2 regions of the Bacillus sp. FAU18 genome follow, and region 1 is predicted to be linked to the other one. Evidence: riboswitches for the same ligand, from Rfam matches in the RefSeq annotation. Region 1 holds a riboswitch; the other holds the start of a gene.
What was found. Region 1 has a riboswitch for S-adenosylmethionine ahead of AC0OMU_RS05000 (phosphoadenylyl-sulfate reductase). Riboswitches for the same ligand answer to the same signal wherever they lie in the genome.
Positions count from the first base shown of each region.

Region 1 (10,743 bases):
CTCTCGTTCGATTTCATTCATCAGCATACCCGTAAAAAGCAAATATGGAACGATAAAGGTTGTTATGCCGTCATCTTTTTTAAGTTCTGAAAAAACCTCTTTGTAATTCGGGCCGCATGCTGTCAAAAAGCACGGAATGACTTCCTTGACTGGAATCATTACCTGAAGAAGATTAGCAATACCGGTTACGTCTCTTTTGACATCTGGATCTGAACTTCCCCTTCCGATGAGTACCACTCTGGCATTTTCATATGGAACACCTATGTCTTTCATTCTGTGATATACAGCCTTGACTACTTCTTCGTCAATCCCGATCGGCTTTCCGTATGAAATGCGGACTGACGGATATCGGGATGCAGCACGGGCAATTTCTTCCGGAATATCATGTTTTGCATGCGCAGCTGTTAAAAGAAGCAGAGGCACCACTGCGATATGAGTGGCGCCTTGCTTCACACATGCTTCAAATCCTGTCTCAATTGCCGGCTCCTGAAGCTCTAAAAAGCTGATTTCTTGTACTGGCACAGAGATGTGGGCCTTGCATCCTTCCAAAAAGGCTGCGGCTTCTTGCTGCGCTTTTTTGACCCGGCTGCCATGGCCGACATATAAAATTGCTTGTTTCATTTTTACAACGCCTCGCTTAAATCTTGTTTTTTCAATTCAGATTCAAACCATTCCAGCTTATAGTGATAATTTACAACATTTCCAATGACAATTAAACTCGGATTTGTAATGTTTTCTTTTACCACCGTTTCTGAAAGGGTGTCAACTGTACAAAAAACAGATTTTTGCTTGTCCGTTGTTCCCCAATGAATAAAGGCTGCCGGCGTAGAACCATCCCGGCCGTTTTCAAGGAGTTTTCTTTCAATCTGCAGCACGTTTTTGATACCCATATAGATGACAAGTGTATCAATTCCTGTAGCCAGCGCTTTCCACTTTTCCTCAAAATCTTCTTCTTTTTTATAATGACCCGTTACAAAAGCGACGTTAGAGCCCGCCTCCCGATGAGTAACAGGAATCCCGGCATAAGCGGCTGCCGCGATTCCAGACGTAATGCCGGGGATGATTTCAAACGGAATTCCATTTTCAGAGAGGCATTCCGCTTCTTCCCCTCCTCTGCCGAACACAAAAGGGTCTCCGCCTTTCAGTCTGACAACCATTTTCCCTTTTTGCGCATACTTCACAAGAAATCGATTGATGGTTTCCTGCTTCATCGTATGAAAATCCGGAAGCTTCCCGCAGTAGATCAGGTCTGCTTGCTCTTTGGCATATTGTAAAATCTCTTTATTTACTAATCTGTCATATAAGATGACATCAGCTTTTTCAATGGCTTTCAGCGCTTTAATTGTCAGCAGATCAGGGTCACCGGGACCCGCTCCTACAATATATACTTTCCCCATCGTATTTCCCCCGATCTATTCGAGTTCTTCCAGAGCATTCGCTGTGATGATGTTCTCGCTTGCATTCCGGCACCTGAGAAGAACGCAGCAGATCATATTCAGCTCAATTTTTGTTTAACAAACTCGATCAGCTGATTTTTACACGCTTCACGGTCATGCTGTCCTGAATCAAGAACGAGCTCTGGAGCTTCCGGTTCTTCATAAGGAGAATCAATTCCTGTAAAGAACGGAATCTCGCCGTTTCTTGCTTTTTTGTAAAGCCCTTTCGGATCTCTTTGTTCACAAATATCAAGGTCGCATTTAATGTAGACTTCATTAAATTCGCCCGCTTCCACAAGCTCGCGAACCTGTTGTCTGTCCTCGCGGAAAGGAGAGATAAAAGCAGTAATCACAATGGTTCCCTGCTGAACAAAAAGCTTCGCCACCTCTCCGATTCGGCGGATGTTTTCTTTTCGGTCTTCATCAGAAAAACCAAGATCCTTATTTAAGCCGTGACGGATATTATCCCCGTCAAGCACAATCACTTGATAGCCTTGCTCAAACAATTCTCTCGCAGCGGCGTTGGCAATCGTTGATTTGCCTGAGCCGCTTAACCCTGTCAGCCAGAGAATGGAGCTTTTATGCTTGTTTTTTTGCTGGTACTCTTCTTTTGTGATAGAGGCTTCATGCCATACAATATCGCGATTTGTCACTGCCAGTCCTCCTTAAGATACGCCTACTTCTTCTTTTTTCTTCATCCCTTTGATTAACACTTCTACGACTTCTTTTCGACTGAATTCAGCAGGCGGCAGCACACCGTCTCTCAGCATGCCTCTTACCTTAGTGCCTGATAAAATGACGTGATGCTCTCTGCCATGAGGGCATGTTTTCGCTGTTCCCATATTTCCGCATTTTTTACAGAAGAAGCTGTGCTCGAATTTCAGCGGCGTAATCCCGAGTTCTTCAGGTTTAAATGTGTCAAACAGCTCCTGTGCTTCGTATGTTCCGTAATAGTCACCTACACCTGCATGATCACGGCCGACGATGAAATGTGTGCAGCCGTAGTTCTTTCTGACAAGCGCGTGGAAAATTGCTTCTCTCGGGCCTGCATAACGCATCGCCGCTAAAAAGACACCAAGGAAAACGCGATCTTTCGGGTAATAATGATCAAGAAGCACTTGGTAGCTTTCCATCCGTACATCAGCTGGAATGTCATCAGATTTTGTTTCGCCTACTAACGGATTCAAGAACAAGCCGTCTACTGTTTCAAGAGCCGTTTTTTGAATGTATTCATGCGCTCTGTGAACAGGGTTTCTTGTTTGGAAACCGACAATGGTTTCCCAGCCTTTTTCCGCAAACTGGCGTCTCGTTTCTGACGGTTCAAATGTAAATTCAGGGAACTGTTTTGAAGCTTTTTTAATCAACGTAATCGGTCCGCCGACATATGTATTGCCGCGGCTGAACAGCTTTTTAACACCAGGATGCTCCTGTTCATCTGTTTTGTACACATTGACAGCTTCTTTTTGTTTGTCAGGCACGTACAGGTCTTCGATTTGGATAACGCCGTATGTTTCTCCTTCATACGTTAACTTTACCGTTTCACCAAGTGACAGTTCCGCTGCTTTTTGCGCATCGACCGGAAGCGTGATCGGAAGAGACCAGACAACGCCGGAAGAAAGACGCATGTTTTCGACTACAGATACGTAATCTTTTTCATTAAAGAAACCTTCAATCGGGCTGTATGCACCGATACCGATCAATTCCAAATCCGCGAAAGAAATTAAATCAAGTTCAATTTCTTTTTGAATGCCGCTCACATCATATGATTCATCTACCCTGTTTACTAATGTTCCTCCGTGTGGTGCTAAGCTCATAATATCCATCTCCTCCTAGTTAACTTATAAAATTACTCAGATTAATGATCAGATTCCCCCGCCTTGTTCGTGGACTGAGCGTCTCTCTTTACGAATGGCCTTTGTCAGGCTGACGGCACCGCCCGCCGCTAAAAGCACACTTACCATGATAAAGATCGAATAATAATCTGCTTTTAAAAACAAGGATACAAGCAGATAAGAAATCGATAAAGATAAAAACGGCGATGCGATCCATACCTTCAGCATCGTTTGAACAACTTGTTTATGGAACACGTTCGGACCGTTTTTTGCCATGCCTATTCCGATAATAGACGATGACGTGACTTGCGCCAAGGGCACCGGCATCCCAAATACAGAACTGATGATCACAAGTCCTGCTCCTGTACCGGATAAGAGAATGCCTTCCCCTTTGGAGAATCTCGTAATTTTCTTCCCGTTTGTTTCTAGCACACGCCGGCCTAATAACAGTGCGCCAAGAGCAACAAAAGCTCCTCCATACAAGGTTCCTTTTCCGACATCAAGCACACCGGCAGCTACTAACGGGCCAACAGCATTCGCCACGTTATTCATGCCGGCAGAGAATGCTTCGAAAAATCCGGCAACTAACAAAACAATGCCGAGGATTTTTTGTTTTTTAGAAGATTTTACTTCAATCTTAAAATAACGAAACAGCTTAGATACGAAATAGGTGAAGCCGAAAGCGAACAGCGGGACAAAAACCCAAAATGACACAATGATCAGAAGATTGTTCACAAACAATACTTTATAAGCCACTCCCACGCCGACAACCGCCCCGACTGTTACTTCACTTGTCGACAAAGGAATGCCGAGCAGATTAGCAGTAAAGAGCGACAGGGCAGCAGCTCCAATAATGATGCAAACAATCGTCAGTGTAATCGTCTGCTCAGGAATAATGCCGGAGCTGATTGTTTTTACAACCTCGCCTCCGCCAATGACCGCCCCGGCAAAGACACCGACTGCGCATAGGATCAAAGCGTAGGTTTTCTTTTTGATGGCTCCGGAGCCGTAAGCAACCCCCATCGAAGCTGCAGCGCCGCTTGCACCAATATTCATCGCAAAAAACAAGCTAAATAAAATAGCGGCTAATTCCATTTTGCAGCTCCTTATTCATGCAGTCCGCATTCTGTTTTCGCCATACCATTCCATCTGCCTGAGCGCAAATCCTCTGCTGTAAAAGCGGGAGCAGTGCAAGGCGCACAGCCAATACTTGGATATCCTTGGTCATGAAGCGGATTGTAGTCCAGTTCATTCCGGGATGTGTATCTCCAAATGTCTTTCCAAGTCCAATGGATAAGCGGGCAAACTTTTACTGACTTGAATTTTTCATCTTTGTTTAAGAAATTCGTATTGGCACGGCTTGGCCCTTGATCACGGCGCAGGCCGGAAAGCCAGGCTGGATGTCCTGAAAGCGCCTCTCTTAAAGGAACGACCTTTCTAAGATAGCAACACTGATTCGGCTCTCTTTCCCACAGCTTGTCACCATGTTCTTCGGCTTGTTCCTCAAGGGTGAGGTCTGGTTTTTTCAGGATGATATTAAGACCCGGATAACGCTCTTTCACTCGTTCAATTGTTTCATAGGTTTCTTTAAAATGAAGTCCTGTATCAAGAAACACAATCTCTGCGTCTTTTTTCACTTTATAAATTAAGTCAATCAGAACGATTCCCTCAATTCCGAAACTGCAGGCATAAACAAGCTGATTGCCGTAATGGCCGTATGCCCATTTTAAAACTGACAGCGCTCCTTTATAAGGATCGTCTTCCGGAAATGTAATCGTTGGTTCTTCCCAATTATCATACGTTAACATTTCTTCTTTCCTCCTTTCGGAGACAAACAAACAGTAGCTTTCTGCCGGTTGTCTTTTCCCATGTAATGTGATTCGCGGCTGCTGATATACAGATAGCCTTTTTACCTCTTAAAATAAAAAACTTTCAATCCGGCGGAAAGAAAGACAGGAACAGCATGCAGCCCTTATCTTTCAAAATGGAATTCATTTTGCTGGAAGTAGCACCTTACAAACTATGCAGGTTGCCGGGCTTCATAGGTCCAGTCCCTCAGCCGCTCTTGATAAGTTTTTAGATTTGTAGTAAATTTTAGCACAATTCTAACATAAGTCAACCCGACTTTTTTTATAGGATTAATAAAAAAACAGGCCTCATAGCCTGTTTTCAAGTACAGCAAGGCTTTGAAGCCTCTTTACATCATTTGAATTTATTTTTTATTTTTTAAACCAATCTTTTGACTCGGGATTTCGTTTCCATGTTTGCAGCTTTTTTAGATCATCTGAATGAATATTTCCGTTTTCAAGCGCGACCTCTGTGAGCGTATCATAATCAGTTAATGAGTAGTATGGCAGTTCTGCCTTTGCGAAGGCTTCCTCCGCTTTTGGAAGTCCGTACGTAAAGATTGAGACGACACCAAGCACTTCACAGCCGGCCGCTTGTAGAGCTGCACAAGCTTCAAGCACGCTGCCTCCTGTGGAAATTAAGTCTTCAATGACGACTGTTTTTTGCCCTTCTTGCACAGCTCCCTCAATCTGATTGCCTTTTCCGTGCGCCTTCGGCTTGCTCCTCACATAACACATCGGAAGATTCAAACGGTCAGCCGCAAGAGCAGCATGAGGAATACCGGCAGTTGCTGTTCCCGCAATCATTTCAGCTTCAGGAAAATGCTCTTTGACAAGCTTGCTGATACCTGAGGCAACTTCGTTTCTGACCTCTGGGAAAGATAGCGTAAGGCGGTTGTCACAGTAGATTGGTGATAAAATGCCGCTTGCCCATGTGAACGGCTCGTTCGGGCGTAAAAATACAGCTTGGATGTCTAATAGATGTTTTGCGATGATTTGTTTCAAGATTTGATTCCCTCCCATTCAAGTCTGACAGCCTTATAGGCTTTTACCGGGTCTTCCGCTTTTGTAATCGAGCGTCCTACTACAATCGCTGATGAACCTTTCTCTCTTGCAATGGCAGGCGTCGCTACGCGGACTTGGTCATTCGCAGCGTCCTCTGACATTCTGATCCCCGGAGTGACAGTCAGAAATGAAGGCGACACCGCTTGGTAAATGGCTTTTGCTTCATGAACAGAGCAGACCACTCCATCCAGTCCGCTTTCTTCCGCCTGTTTGCTGTAGTGCACAACCGTATCAATCAGAGACTTTTCAATCAGCAGTTCATCTTTCATGATTTGTTCAGATGTGCTTGTCAGCTGGGTTACCGCGATAAGTGACGGACGTTTTTTTCCAGTCGGCGTACCTTCTTCTAAGCCTTCGAGAGCTGCCTGCATCATTTTTTTGCCCCCGGCCGCATGAACATTGACGAGGTCTACTCCAAGACTGGCAAGGCGCTTCATCGCTTTGTTTACAGTAGTCGGGATGTCATGAAGCTTGAGATCTAAAAACAGCTCGCAGTTTCTTTCTTTTAATTGTTTCACGATCGATGGCCCTTCTTGATAAAAAAGCTCCATTCCAACCTTTACAAATAACGGTTCTTGCTGAAAAGGCGCTAAGAACGCAAGTGTTTCTTCAGCTGATGCAAAATCAAGCGCGATGATGGGCAGGTTGTTTTTCATGATTCCAGCTCCTTCCGATGCATTCTTCAATTGATTGATAGCCGTATTGGCGCAAAACAGATGGGAGCTGTTCAATAATCTCTGGACATGCAAAAGGATTCACGAAGTTTGCTGTTCCGACAGCGACTGCGCTTGCTCCCGCGAGAAGAAATTCCAGGGCATCTTCAGCCGTCTGCACGCCTCCCATTCCGATAATCGGGATGTTGACCGCCTGGCTGACTTCATACACCATGCGAATGGCAACCGACTTCACAGCAGGGCCTGAAAGTCCCCCTGTTTTATTCGCTAATATCGGTTTGCCAGTTTTTAAATCGAGTCTCATGCCGATTAGTGTGTTGATCATCGTAAGACCGTCCGCTCCCGCTTCCTCGATCGCTAATGCAATTTCTGTGATATTAGCCACGTTCGGGGAAAGCTTCACATAAACGGGTACATCCGAAACCTCTTTCACCGCTTTTGTCAAATCGGCAGCCATCTCAGGATTCGTGCCAAAAGCGATTCCGCCTGTTTTCACATTCGGGCAGGAAATATTTAATTCAAGAGCATGAACATTAGGCGCTTTGCTGATATGCTCTGCGACTTCAACATAATCCTCGACTTGAGAACCTGCGACATTGGCAATGATCGGCATATCAAACTGCTCAAGCCACGGCAGCTCATTATGCAACACGCTATCCAGCCCCGGATTTTGGAGACCGATCGCATTGAGCATTCCAGCACCAGTCTCAGCTACCCGCGGCGTCGGGTTCCCAAAGCGTGGCTCCTTTGTCGTAGCCTTAATCATGATGGCTCCAAGACAAGACAAATCATAAAAACGTGAAAATTCTTTTCCAAAACCGAAGCAGCCTGATGCAGGAATGATTGGGTTTTTCAAATCAAGTCCCGGCAATTTCACCTCTAGCATTACAGCGCCACCTCCTGAGCTTTAAATACAGGCCCGTCGAGACATACTTTTACATAGGATGTCTCACTTTCGTTTGTATGGCACACACACGCGAAGCATGCGCCGATTCCGCAGCCCATTCGTTCCTCCATCGACAGATATACTTCTTTATGGGCATATTCCTGTTTTAACGCCTTGAGCATCGGTGTCGGCCCGCAGCTGAGGAGGATATCAAACTCTAGATTTTTCCGTTTAATCACATCTGTGACAAATCCGGTTTCCCCGTAGCTTCCGTCAGCTGTTGCCACATACGTGTCTCCATACTGCCGGCATTCTTCCTCGTAAAAAACATCCTTTGCCGATTGGAATCCTAAAACGTGGATGACATTAACCCCTTTTTCATTCAAGCGTTTCGACAGCTCTTGGAGAGGCGGCACACCTACTCCGCCTCCTACCAGCAAAGCCGTCTTTCCGGGTTGAACTTCATTAACAGGAAAGCCATTTCCCAAAGGCCCGAGGACATCCACAAGTTCTCCCTGCTGCTTCAGTGACAAGAGTCTTGTCCCTTCCCCATCTACCCGATAAATGATGGTGACTTCATTTTTTTCAAAGTTGACGTCTGCGATGCTGATTGGTCTTCTCAAAAGAGGCGTAATCGCTTCGCTCACTTTAAGATGAAGGAACTGTCCAGGGGTTGTAAACCCTTGGACAAGCTCCCCTTTCAGAACCATTTGATACACCCGGTCTGCAATTTGCTGGTTAGAACATACTGTCAAATACGCTTTTTTCATATAGTGACTGCCGCCTCCTGATTTGTGTTGACTGCCGGCATTTGATCAGCACGGAATGTCATGCTTTCCAGCACTCGCAATATCGCCTCTGCCGTATCTAAAGATGTTAGGCAGGCAACACCATTTTCTACTGATTCACGTCTGATTCTAAAACCATCTCTTGCCGGCTGCTTTCCTTTTGTCAGCGTATTGATGACAAACTGCGCTTCTCCGTTTCTGATGACGTCAAGCAAGTTCGGGCCATCCTGACCGATTTTTCCGACGACCTTTGCTGGAATGGAAGCTTCTTTCAGGTAGCCTGCCGTTCCTTCCGTCGCTAAAATGTTGTAGCCGATTGCGTGGAACCGCTTAGCAATGGCAAGCCCTTCTTCTTTGTCCTTATCAGCTACTGTTAAAAGCACGGAACCGTAGTTCGGGATTTGAATACCTGAAGCAATCAAGGCTTTGTAGAGCGCCTTTTCAAGTGTCGAATCTTTCCCCATGACTTCACCTGTTGATTTCATTTCAGGCCCTAACGTAATGTCCACTCTTCTCAGCTTGGCAAAGGAGAAGACCGGCGCTTTTACAAATACACCTTGCTGTTCAGGCTGAAGGCCCTCTGTATAGCCAAACGCAGCCAGCTTTTGACCAAGAATGATTTTAGTTGCGAGATTTGCCATTGGGATACCCGTAATTTTGCTTAAAAACGGTACGGTTCTGCTTGATCTCGGGTTCACTTCTAGCACGTACACCTCGCCTTGCGACAAGACGAATTGAATATTGAGCAAACCGACAATATTCAGCCCTTTAGCTAATGCGATCGTGTATTGTTCAATTTTTTTCTTAATGTCCTCTGTGAGAGACTGAGGCGGATAAACAGCGATTGAGTCTCCGGAGTGAACGCCCGCACGTTCAATGTGCTCCATAATTCCCGGAATGACGACTGTTTCACCATCCGATACTGCATCGACTTCAATTTCTTTTCCAGTCAAGTATCTATCAATTAATACAGGGTGCTGTGGATTGATTTTAACTGCGTTTTTCATGTAATGAAGCAGCTCTTCTTCATGATACACAATCTCCATCGCCCGGCCGCCAAGTACATAGGAAGGGCGTACCAATACCGGGTAACCGATATCACTTGCGATGCTTACCGCCTGATCAACTGATGTCGCTGTTTTGCCAAGCGGCTGAGGAACACCAAGTTCTCCAAGCGCTTGTTCAAATTTATCCCGGTCTTCTGCACGGTCTAAATCTTCTAATGAAGTTCCAAGGATTTTCACTCCGCGTGCAGAAAGCTCGTCAGCAAGGTTAATCGCAGTTTGTCCGCCAAATTGTACGACAACGCCCATTGGCTGTTCGAGGTCAATGATGTGCATAACATCTTCAATCGTAAGCGGTTCAAAATACAGCTTGTCTGAGATGCTGAAGTCTGTTGAAACGGTTTCCGGGTTGTTATTGACAATAATGGCTTCATAGCCTGCTTGTTTAATTGCCCATACAGAGTGAACCGTCGCATAGTCGAACTCGACACCCTGACCGATTCGAATCGGACCCGAACCAAGCACCATCACACTTTTCTTATCTGTAACGACAGATTCATTTTCTTCTTCATATGTGCTATAGAAGTATGGCGTTTCTGACTCAAATTCCGCCGCACATGTATCTACCATTTTGAATACCGGCGCAATCCCCGCTTGTTGTCTCAAGCTGTAAAGCTCAGATTCTTTCATTTTCCACTCGCGGCTAATGTACTGATCAGAGAAGCCGAGTTCTTTTGCCCGTCTCAGCACATCCGTATTGCCCGCATTGGCCTTCAATTCTTTTTCAAACTGTACGATTCCGAACAGCTTATGCAAGAAGAAGACATCGATAGCGGAAAATTCATGGAGGTCTTCTACCGTGTAGCCTCTTCTGTACGCTTCAGCTAAGTAGAATAAGCGTTCATCACCGGCCTTTTTAATTCGCTTTTCAAGAAGCTCATCTGAAATGTCAGCGGCGTCCTTCAATTCAAGATGATACACATCCGCTTCCAGTGATCGCACTGCCTTCAGCAATGACTCTTCAAGCGTGCGGCCGATTGCCATGACCTCACCTGTCGCTTTCATTTGCGTGCCAAGCTTTCTGTTTGCTGATTCAAACTTATCAAACGGCCAGCGCGGAATTTTGGATACGACATAGTCAAGAGCAGGTTCAAATGCTGCGTATGTTTTTCCTGTCACCGGGTTCATCATTTCATCTAATGAAAGGCCGA
Region 1 is NZ_JBVYHZ010000003.1:897,683-908,425, reverse strand. It holds gene sirB (sirohydrochlorin chelatase) at 1-621, opposite strand, end outside; gene cobA (uroporphyrinogen-III C-methyltransferase) at 624-1,397, opposite strand; gene cysC (adenylyl-sulfate kinase) at 1,496-2,089, opposite strand; gene sat (sulfate adenylyltransferase) at 2,102-3,250, opposite strand; gene cysP (sulfate permease) at 3,299-4,363, opposite strand; gene AC0OMU_RS05000 (phosphoadenylyl-sulfate reductase) at 4,375-5,076, opposite strand; SAM riboswitch class I at 5,238-5,343, opposite strand; gene pyrE (orotate phosphoribosyltransferase) at 5,488-6,120, opposite strand; gene pyrF (orotidine-5'-phosphate decarboxylase) at 6,117-6,836, opposite strand; gene AC0OMU_RS04985 (dihydroorotate dehydrogenase) at 6,805-7,740, opposite strand; gene pyrK (dihydroorotate oxidase B electron transfer subunit) at 7,740-8,510, opposite strand; gene carB (carbamoyl-phosphate synthase (glutamine-hydrolyzing) large subunit) at 8,507-10,743, opposite strand, start outside.

Region 2 (10,743 bases), 240 kb from region 1:
GTCCATCAAGAAAAAACAGAAAGCAGGGATAACATGAAAAGCTGGAAAGTAAAAGAAATTGTCATCATGTCGGTTATCAGTATCGTATTTGCCGTTGTTTATTTATTATTTACACATTTCGGAAACGTGCTTGCAGGTATGTTTGGGGCAATCGCCTATGAACCGATTTACGGCATTTGGTTTATCGTTTCTGTGATCGCCGCGTACATGATTCGAAAACCGGGTGCGGCGCTCGTTTCTGAAATCATTGCCGCTCTCGTTGAGTGCCTGCTGGGAAATCCGTCTGGCCCGATGGTCATCGTCATTGGCATTGTTCAAGGACTCGGGGCTGAGGCTGTGTTTCTTGCAACACGCTGGAAAGCATACTCTCTCCCTGTCCTTATGCTGGCCGGTATGGGGTCTTCAGTAGCCAGCTTTATCTATGATCTCTTTGTTTCTGGCTATGCAGCCTATTCACCAGGTTATCTGCTCATTATGCTTGTGATCCGCCTCATTTCCGGCGCGCTTTTGGCGGGGCTTCTCGGAAAAGCTGTCAGCGACTCTCTCGCTTATACAGGTGTGTTAAACGGAATGGCACTCGGAAAGGAACTGAAAAAGAAACGGAAGCGGGCGTCAGAACATGCAAGCCTTTGATGAGCTTCTGACGGTTGAGCAGCTCAGCTTCTCTTATGAAGAAGACGAGAAACCGGTTTTTCAAGACATTTCGTTTGAGCTTCAAAAAGGAGAATGTGTTTTATTATTAGGACCGAGCGGATGCGGTAAAAGCTCGCTCGCCCTTTGTTTAAACGGTCTATATCCGGAGGCTTGCGACGGCATTCAGTCCGGACATGCATTTCTATTTCAAAAGCCGGTCACAGATGCTGAAACCTCCGAAACGATTGCTCAGCATGCCGGGGTCGTTTTTCAGGATCCTGATCAGCAGTTCTGCATGCTGACGGTGGAGGACGAAATAGCGTTCGGGCTGGAAAATCTGCAAGTTCCAAAAGAAGCAATGACAGAGAAAATCAACGCCGTATTAGAAAAATTACGCATTACCCATTTAAAAGAAAAAACGATCTCAACCCTTTCAGGAGGACAAAAGCAGAAAGTGGCTCTCGCCTGTATTTTGGCGATGGAGCCTGAGCTTATTATTTTAGATGAGCCGACCTCTCTTTTAGACCCTTTCTCAGCACGGGAGTTCGTTCATCTGATGAAAGATCTTCAGCGGGAAAAAGGTTTCAGCCTCCTCGTCATTGAGCACCAGCTTGATGAATGGGCGCCTTGGATTGAGAGAACGATCGTGCTCGACAAATCAGGCAAAAAGGCGCTGGATGGCCTGACGAAAAATCTATTTCAGCATGAAGCGGAGACACTAAAGAAATTGGGCATCGCCATTCCAAAGGTCTGTCATCTGCAGGAAAAGCTGAGTATGCCGTTTACTTTATCAAAAGAGATGCTGTTCAAAGAGCCTATTCCTGCCGGGCATGCCAAAAAGAAGAAAGCCCCTTCTGGGGAGAGTGTGCTTGAAGTCAGCAGCCTTTCGTTCGCGAGAGGACCGCAGGCGATTTTCAAAGACATCAGCTTTTCGTTGCGCGAAGGTTCTTTAACGGCGCTTGTCGGTCCGAACGGAACTGGAAAATCGACGCTCCTATCAGTTTTGGCCCGTCTCATGAAACCGCAAAGCGGCAAAATCCTTCTTAATGACCAGCCGCTGCAGAAATATAAAGAAAAAGAATTGCGTAAACGGATGGGATTTGTTTTTCAAAACCCTGAGCATCAATTCGTCACCGATACGGTGTATGACGAGCTTCTGTTCGGCCAGAAAGCAAATGCTGAAACTGAGAAAAAAGCGCAACACCTGCTGCAGCGTTTTGGTCTTGCGCATTTGGCTGATCATCATCCGTTTGCGATCAGCCAAGGGCAAAAACGGCGACTGAGCGTTGCTACTATGCTCATGCATGACGTAAAGGTTTTATTATTAGACGAACCAACCTTTGGCCAGGACGCCCGCACAGCGGCTGAATGCATGGAAATGATTCAGCGTATCAAGGCAGAGGGAACCGCTGTCCTTATAATTACACACGATATGGAGCTAGTCTCTTCGTATGCTGACAGCGTGCTTGTGCTTCACGATACGGGCCTGGCCTTTGACGGATCTCCAGCGCAGTTGTTTTCTCAAGAAACAGGGCTTGTCCAAAAAGCAAAGCTCACCCTTCCCCTTCTATATGAATGGATGGCATATCAAGAGGAGGTGCGTGATGAAGCAGCCGTTACATCTCATTAATCCGACTGTGAAAGCGGCGGCGGTTTTTTGTTGTGTCGTCATGCTGTCGTTTATTTACAACCCTTACACTCCGGCATGTTTTTATATCATCATCGTTGCGGGCGTTCTACTGGCGGCCGGAATCCCATTGAAAAAATGGCTGTTGTTTACGATTCCGTTTTTGATTTTAGCATTCGGATGCGTGTGGACAGCCGCAGTTTTTGGAAAGGTGCCGACAACACCGGATAATTTTTTGTTTCAAGCAGGCCCTATCTCAATTAACAGCGATAATGTGTCTGTCGGCATCTCTCTCGGGTTTCGTATTTTATGCTTCTCCGCCTTATCGATGATGTTTGTTTTTACAACCGATCCGATTTTATTTATGCTGAGCCTTGTCCAGCAGTGCAGGCTCTCACCAAAGCTCGCGTACGGTGTCATTGCAGGCTTTCGCTTTCTTCCGCTGCTAAAGGATGAGGTCCAGCTGATTCAGCAGGCTCATAAAATCAGAGGAGGAGCGGCGGAGAGCGGCATCATTAATAAAATCAGTGCGTTAAAACGATATACCATACCGCTATTGGCAAGCGCCATCAGAAAAGCGGAACGGACAGCGCTTGCGATGGAATCGAAAGGTTTTACAGGAAGCAGAAACCGGACATATTACAGGACATTGAGCGTGAACCGGCGCGACTGGCTGTTCTTTTGCCTCGTTCTCTTGTTATTCGCAGGATCTTTTCTCGTATCTTTCTGTTTTGCCTCATAAAAAATCCGCTATCGACGATAGCGGATTTTTTCTTATTGATGATAATTTAATGCTTGGGCAAGGTTGGTTTTAATAGTAATATTCGAAAAGTCAATCCCCAGCTGTACAGCAGTTTGCGCAATTTCAGGCCTGATTCCTGACAGGGTTGACCGGACACCGATCAGATTAAGCGCCTCAATCAATTTAAAGATCTGGTGCGCCACCATCGTATCCACCACAACAACACCTGACAGATCGATTAACAGATGCTCCACACGTCTTTTCGCACAAGCTTGAAGCGTGTTTTCCAGAATAAACTTCGCCCGTTCGGTATCAATGTCACCGACAAGCGGCAGCAGAGCTGTTGATTTGCTCAGGGTAATGACAGGTGAGCTTAATTCCAATATCATTTCTCTTTGGGCGTTTAATTGCTGCTTGGCATTCATTTCAGCGTGATCAACGAATGTATAAATGGTGAAATCAAATACTTTTACAATCAAATCTGCCCATTTTTGCTTCTCTCCCGGTTCAAACGCTGATTCATTTTCTTCTGCGAACTTCTCAAAATACTTCGTATATAATCTCCTGTTTCTCATAAACTCCCGAATGACATACTGAACCGGTGTGTCGAGATGTTTTTGATCGTTGGTCAGCTCAATGACCCACTCTTGAAACTCTTCGAGAAATTGTTTTTCCGGTAAAACATACATGTAATTCAGATGCCGGTAAAATTCTCTGTCCTGCTCTTTCAATTCTTCCGTTACTGTTGCATTATGTAGGGCGTAAAGCGAATTCGGATCACTTTCCTCCATCGTTTCAATCCATTCCTCGGCCATTTGTTCCACATGCTCTGAAAAAAATGCATATAATTTTTCATTCAGTTTCATGACACTGCTCCTTTCCCCAACACTATTATAACTTGACTTACAGTTGAATCCCAGTCATACACGCCGAAGCCATCCAATATTTTGAAGATTACTAATTCTTTGGTGTGTATCCTATTTTTTCAAAATGCTTCAAATGGCTCTGTCCGAGCGCTTGCTTTTTTCATATAATATGAGGCAACACCCTTGAATCCACTTGAAAGCATAAAAAAGGAGGGCTTTTTTATGAATGGTGAAATCCGCTTGATCCCGTATGTGACGAATGAGCAGATCATGGATGTAAACGAGCTTCCTGAGGGCATTAAAGTGATTAAGGCGCCAGAAATGTGGGCAAAAGGGGTAAAAGGCAAAAATATTAAAGTTGCTGTATTAGACACGGGCTGCGACACAAGCCACCCTGATTTAAAAAATCAAATCATCGGCGGAAAGAACTTCACGGATGACGACGGCGGCAAGGAAGATGCGATTTCCGACTACAACGGACACGGCACACACGTCGCCGGAACAATTGCAGCTAATGATTCAAACGGAGGCATTGCCGGAGTCGCGCCTGAGGCAAGCCTATTGATTGTGAAGGTTCTTGGCGGCGAGAACGGCAGCGGACAATACGAATGGATAATTAACGGCATCAACTACGCGGTGGAACAGAAAGTCGACATCATCTCAATGTCCCTTGGAGGGCCAAGCGATGTGCCAGAGCTAAAAGAAGCAGTGAAAAACGCAGTGAAAAACGGAGTGCTTGTCGTTTGTGCAGCGGGAAATGAAGGTGACGGCGACGAACGCACAGAAGAGCTTTCCTACCCCGCAGCTTATAATGAAGTGATTGCAGTTGGATCTGTTTCTGTAGCGCGAGAATTGTCAGAATTTTCTAACGCAAATAAAGAGATTGACCTTGTGGCACCAGGAGAAAACATCTTATCCACCCTTCCCAACAAGAAGTACGGTAAGCTGACCGGCACTTCAATGGCTGCCCCTCATGTCAGCGGTGCGCTTGCTTTAATCAAAAGCTATGAAGAAGAATCATTTCAAAGAAAGCTTTCTGAATCTGAGGTTTTCGCACAGCTAATCCGCAGGACACTTCCTCTTGATATTGCAAAAACGCTGGCAGGCAATGGATTCCTGTATTTAACAGCTCCTGATGAGCTCGCAGAAAAAGCAGAGCAATCACATTTGTTGACCCTATAAGATTATTTTTCTTATATAATATACACCACATCATGTAAATAAAAATTTCAAATTCTATGTTGACAATGAATTTGAATTACTGTTAAGATTACCAACAAATGATTCAACTTTTCAAAAAATTAATAACATTTTCTCTTATCGAGAGTTGGGCGAGGGATTGGCCTTTTGACCCCAACAGCAACCGACCGTAATGCCATTGTGAAATGGGGCGCACTGCTTTTCGCGCCGAGACTGATGTCTCATAAGGCACGGTGCTAATTCCATCAGATTGTGTCTGAGAGATGAGAGAGGCAGTGTTTTACGTAGAAAAGCCTCTTTCTCTCATGGGAAAGAGGCTTTTTGTTGTGAGAAAACCTCTTAGCAGCCTGTATCCGCGGGTTAAAGAGAGTGTTTTACATATAAAGGAGGAGAAACAATGACAACCATCAAAACATCGAATTTAGGATTTCCGAGAATCGGACTGAACCGGGAATGGAAAAAAGCACTTGAAGCGTATTGGAAAGGCAGTACTGATAAAGATACGTTTTTAAAGCAAATCGACGAACTATTTTTATCCGCAGTAAAAACACAAATTGACCAGCAGATTGATGTTGTGCCTGTTTCTGATTTCACACAGTATGACCATGTACTCGACACAGCAGTCAGCTTCAACTGGATCCCGAAACGGTTCAGACATTTGACTGACGCTACCGATACATACTTCGCTATCGCCCGCGGAATCAAAGACGCTGTATCTAGTGAAATGACAAAATGGTTTAATACAAATTACCATTACATCGTTCCGGAATATGACGAGAGCATTGAGTTCCGTCTGACAAGAAACAAACAACTCGAAGATTATCGCCGGATCAAACAGGAATACGGTGTGGAAACAAAGCCTGTGATTGTCGGCCCTTATACGTTCGTTACGCTCGCTAAAGGCTATGAACCGTCCGAAGCAAAAGCGATCCAAAAACGCCTTGTGCCATTATATGTACAGCTTTTGAAAGAGCTTGAAGAAGAAGGCGTAAAATGGGTTCAAATCGATGAGCCGGCGCTCGTTACCGCCTCTAGTGAAGATGTCCGCGGCGCAAAAGAGTTATTTGAAAGCATTACAAGTGAGCTTTCATCCTTGAATGTGCTTTTGCAGACGTATTTTGATTCTGTTGATGCGTATGAAGAGCTGATCTCTTACCCGGTTCAGGGAATTGGCCTTGATTTCGTTCACGACAAAGGCAGAAACCTAGAACAGCTTAAAACACATGGTTTTCCGACAGACAAAGTGCTGGCAGCCGGCGTTATCGACGGACGCAACATTTGGAAAGCGGACCTTGAAGAGCGTCTCGATGCCGTTCTTGATATTCTCAGCATTGCAAAAGTTGATGAACTGTGGATTCAGCCTTCCAGCAGCCTGCTACATGTTCCGGTAGCGAAACACCCTGATGAGCATTTGGAAAAAGACCTATTGAACGGATTGTCCTACGCAAAAGAGAAGCTGGCCGAGCTGACAGCTTTGAAAGAAGGTTTAGTATCAGGAAAAGCGGCGATCAGCGAAGAGATTCAGCAGGCTAAGGCTGATATCCAGGCGCTTAAACAGTTTGCAACAGGCGCCAATTCTGAACAAAAGAAAGAGCTTGAGCAATTAACTGATAAAGACTTCAAGCGTCCGATTCCGTTTGAAGAACGTTTAGCCCTGCAAAATGAATCTCTCGGCCTTCCGCTTTTGCCGACGACAACGATCGGCAGCTTCCCGCAGTCTGCTGAAGTGCGGAGCGCACGCCAAAAATGGCGGAAAGCTGAGTGGTCCGATGAACAGTATCAAAACTTTATCAATGCGGAAACAAAAAGATGGATTGATATTCAGGAAGAATTGGAGCTTGATGTCCTTGTTCACGGCGAATTTGAACGGACAGACATGGTCGAATACTTCGGTGAAAAGCTGGCCGGTTTCGCCTTCACTAAATATGCCTGGGTTCAATCATACGGCTCACGCTGTGTCCGCCCGCCAGTCATTTACGGAGATGTTGAATTTATTGAACCGATGACAGTGAAAGACACAGTCTACGCACAGTCATTGACTTCCAAGCATGTGAAAGGAATGCTGACGGGCCCGGTTACAATCTTAAACTGGTCTTTCCCTCGAAACGACATCTCGAGGAAAGAAATCGCCTTCCAAATCGGGCTTGCCCTTCGCAAAGAAGTTAAAGCGCTTGAAGACGCAGGCATTCAAATCATTCAAGTCGATGAACCAGCGCTGCGTGAAGGCCTTCCATTGAAAACCCGCGATTGGGATGAGTATTTGACTTGGGCGGCAGAAGCATTCAGATTAACCACTTCTTCCGTGAAAAACGAGACACAAATTCATACACATATGTGCTACAGCAACTTCGAAGATATCGTTGATACAATCAATGATCTTGATGCCGATGTGATTACAATCGAACATAGCAGAAGCCACGGAGGATTTTTAGATTACTTAAAAAACCACCCGTATTTGAAAGGGCTTGGCCTTGGTGTATATGACATTCACAGCCCTCGTGTGCCGTCAACTGAAGAAATGTACAATATTATCGTTGATGCGCTTGCCGTCTGTCCGACTGACCGCTTCTGGGTAAATCCGGACTGCGGATTGAAAACAAGACAGCAGGAAGAAACGGTTGCAGCATTGAAAAACATGGTTGAAGCCGCAAAACAGGCAAGAGCACAGCAGACACAGCTAGTATAATTTGAAAAAACCATCTGCATTTGGCAGATGGTTTTTTCTATTAGAAAGCGGAAATCGGTTTCCGATGCTTCCCGTCCGCTTCTATTATTATTTCGGCAGTTCCATTTTCATCAAATTCCACAAGGCTCAATGATGTATCATGTATGTAAGCAGAATTCCATATGTCATTAACGCGTCTTCCCTTTATGATATTTAACAGCATTAATATAAAGACAGAATGGGTAACCAAGAGAACATTACCGGAAGAATGGCTGTCTAAAATCGTTTGGAGAGCCAGCCTTACCCGGTTTTCAAAGTCAAAAAACGTTTCACTTCCCAGCTGGCGATAAGCTTCAGGATAATGAAAATAAGCGTGAAAAAGATCTGGTTCGTCCCTTTCAATATCCTCTTGTTTTTTCCCTTCCCATGAGCCCAGTGACATTTCTCTGAACATATGATCTATCACCAGCGGGAGCCTGCGCGACCCTAGTGCGGTTTTTGCTGTCTCTTCTGTCCGCTTGCTCGGGCTGATGTATACCTGATTCATTTCAATATCCTTCAGACGCTCCCCAAGAGCACGGGCATTGTACAGCCCAAGTTCTGTTAAATCAGAATCCATCCAGCCCTGCATCCGTTTTTCTACGTTCCATTGGGTCTGTCCGTGTCTGGCAATATATAAATGCAGCATGATTACCCCTCCTCTTTTCTCCTCTTATCTTAGCAAATCCCCCAAAAACTTTGTTTATTTTACACTTTTTTGAGAATGTTCTTTGCCCTTTTTTCGGCTATACTAATAACACTCTATTGACAGGAGGGATTGGGATGAATCATGAAACGTTCTTAAAACGGGCTGTCACTCTCGCATGTGAAGGAGTGAATGCAGGAATCGGCGGGCCTTTTGGAGCCGTTATCGTGAAAGACGGAGTCATTATTGCCGAGGGACAGAACAACGTCACAACAAGCAATGATCCGACTGCCCACGCGGAAGTCACTGCTATTCGGAAAGCCTGTAAGGTGCTAGGAGCATACCAGCTTGATGACTGCATTTTGTATACGAGCTGTGAACCATGCCCAATGTGCTTGGGCGCCATCTACTGGGCCCGGCCTAAAGCCGTTTTCTATGCAGCTGAGCACACTGACGCTGCCGAAGCCGGGTTTGATGATTCATTCATTTATAAAGAAATTGATAAACCTGCTGAAGAAAGAACGATCCCCTTTTATCAAGTGACTCTTATGGAGCATTTATCCCCGTTTCAGGCATGGCGGGATTTTGCCAACAAGAAAGAATATTAAAAGGATCAGGCATGTGCGGCCTGGTCCTAGTTATTTCTCCAAGTAGCCGCTTTGCCCTGTGCAAATACAAAACAGCAATCATACGAGCCGGAATTCAGCTTGGCAGACACCGAGCCAGCCGCCCCCTTCATCTGTAACTTTTGCAGGCTTTAAACGCTGTGATCGCTTATCTGACGTTTTATCAATAATCTGTGCCCACTCCTACCCCGTTCCGCGTCAATTCATAATGGATATAAGTCTGAATCCATTTATAAGAAATGTCTCAGACCTCGAAAAGATCACACCCGCTCCGACACAAAAAAACATCCTGAGAACCCTCAGGATGCCGGTCATTATTTTAATTCTAGTTTTACATCAACATTTCCTCTGGTTGCCTTTGAGTAAGGACAGAATTCATGAGCGGCGTTGACAAGCTCTTGTGCCTTTTCCCGATCTAAATCTTTCGTGTTCACAACAAGTGTGACACCAATTTTAAACCCGCCGTCGCTCTCATCCTTCATGAGGCTGACCTGCCCTTCAATCTCCGAATCAATTTCGATATTCTGCTCTTTGGCTACGTGTTCGAGCGCGCCGCCGAAGCATGCAGCATACCCTGCCGCAAAGAGCTGTTCCGGATTTGTGCCGGTTTGTCCTTCTTTTTTGGCATTTGGCATGACAATATCAAAATCAAGAACACCGTCATCTGATGTAATATGTCCTGCCCGTCCGCCTCGCGCGGTTACTTTTGCTGTAAATAGTGACATATTTCCCAACCTCCTTATTTGTATCTAGTTGTTATATTTCCCTTTCTGATCTTTTTAAACATGCTAAGTTTGCCGAGAATAGGAAAAGTGAGGTTTTTCAGATACAATAGAATCGAATGACAAAAAAGAGTTGGTGAACAAAATGGAAAATAAATTTGATCATATGAAATTGGAGAATCAGCTTTGTTTTTTGCTATATGCGAGTTCGCGGGAAATGACAAAGCAATACAAGCCGCTGCTTGATAAGCTGAATATAACATACCCTCAATATTTGGCTTTGCTATTGTTATGGGAACATGAAACGCTTACTGTCAAAAAAATGGGCGAACAGCTGTATTTAGATTCAGGGACGCTCACTCCGATGCTTAAACGAATGGAACAACAGGGTTTGATTACGAGAAAAAGATCTGAAGAGGATGAGCGGTCCGTGTTGATCAGCCTGACAGAGGACGGAGCGTTATTAAAAGAAAAAGCGGTTGATATTCCAGAGACAATTCTGGGGCTCTCAAAGCAGTCTGGGGAGGATCTCAAACAGTTAAAATCCGCTCTATATACATTGCTGGAAACACTTCATCAAAAAAATTGAGGATGCCTTGTACAGGCATCCTCTTTTTATTTATTCAGCAACTTCAAGTGTCACATCAATATTTCCGGAGGTTGCTTTTGAATACGGGCAGACGCCGTGCGCTTTTTTCACAAGCGCCTCCAATTCTGATGCACTGACTCCTTCTCCTTTTACTTGCAGCGTCACACCCAGCTTATAGCCCTGGTCTGCTTCATCCTTTAACAGGCTTACATTCGCCGTAACCTCTGTCTCTACTTTTACCCGTTCTGTTCTTGCGACAAGCTGCAGGGCGCTGTCAAAGCAAGCTGCATAACCTGCTGCAAACAGCTGCTCTGGATTTGTCGCTTTTTCTAATTTCTTGGCTCTCGGTGTCCCCGGCATTGCGACATCAAGCTCAAGAACGCGGTCT
Region 2 is NZ_JBVYHZ010000003.1:657,024-667,766, reverse strand. It holds gene thiU (HMP/thiamine ABC transporter substrate-binding protein ThiU) at 1-32, shown strand, start outside; gene AC0OMU_RS03795 (ECF transporter S component) at 34-633, shown strand; gene AC0OMU_RS03790 (ABC transporter ATP-binding protein) at 620-2,263, shown strand; gene thiX (HMP/thiamine ABC transporter permease ThiX) at 2,238-3,002, shown strand; gene rsbRB (RsbT co-antagonist RsbRB) at 3,035-3,868, opposite strand; gene isp (serine protease Isp) at 4,091-5,050, shown strand; SAM riboswitch class I at 5,183-5,338, shown strand; gene metE (5-methyltetrahydropteroyltriglutamate--homocysteine S-methyltransferase) at 5,466-7,754, shown strand; gene AC0OMU_RS03765 (histidine phosphatase family protein) at 7,795-8,421, opposite strand; gene guaD (guanine deaminase) at 8,556-9,026, shown strand; gene ohrB (organic hydroperoxide resistance protein OhrB) at 9,359-9,769, opposite strand; gene ohrR (organic hydroperoxide resistance transcriptional regulator OhrR) at 9,912-10,355, shown strand; gene AC0OMU_RS03745 (organic hydroperoxide resistance protein) at 10,386-10,743, opposite strand, start outside.
Region 2: linked by a shared signal. The riboswitch ahead of metE (5-methyltetrahydropteroyltriglutamate--homocysteine S-methyltransferase) and the one ahead of AC0OMU_RS05000 (phosphoadenylyl-sulfate reductase) in region 1 are both predicted to bind S-adenosylmethionine.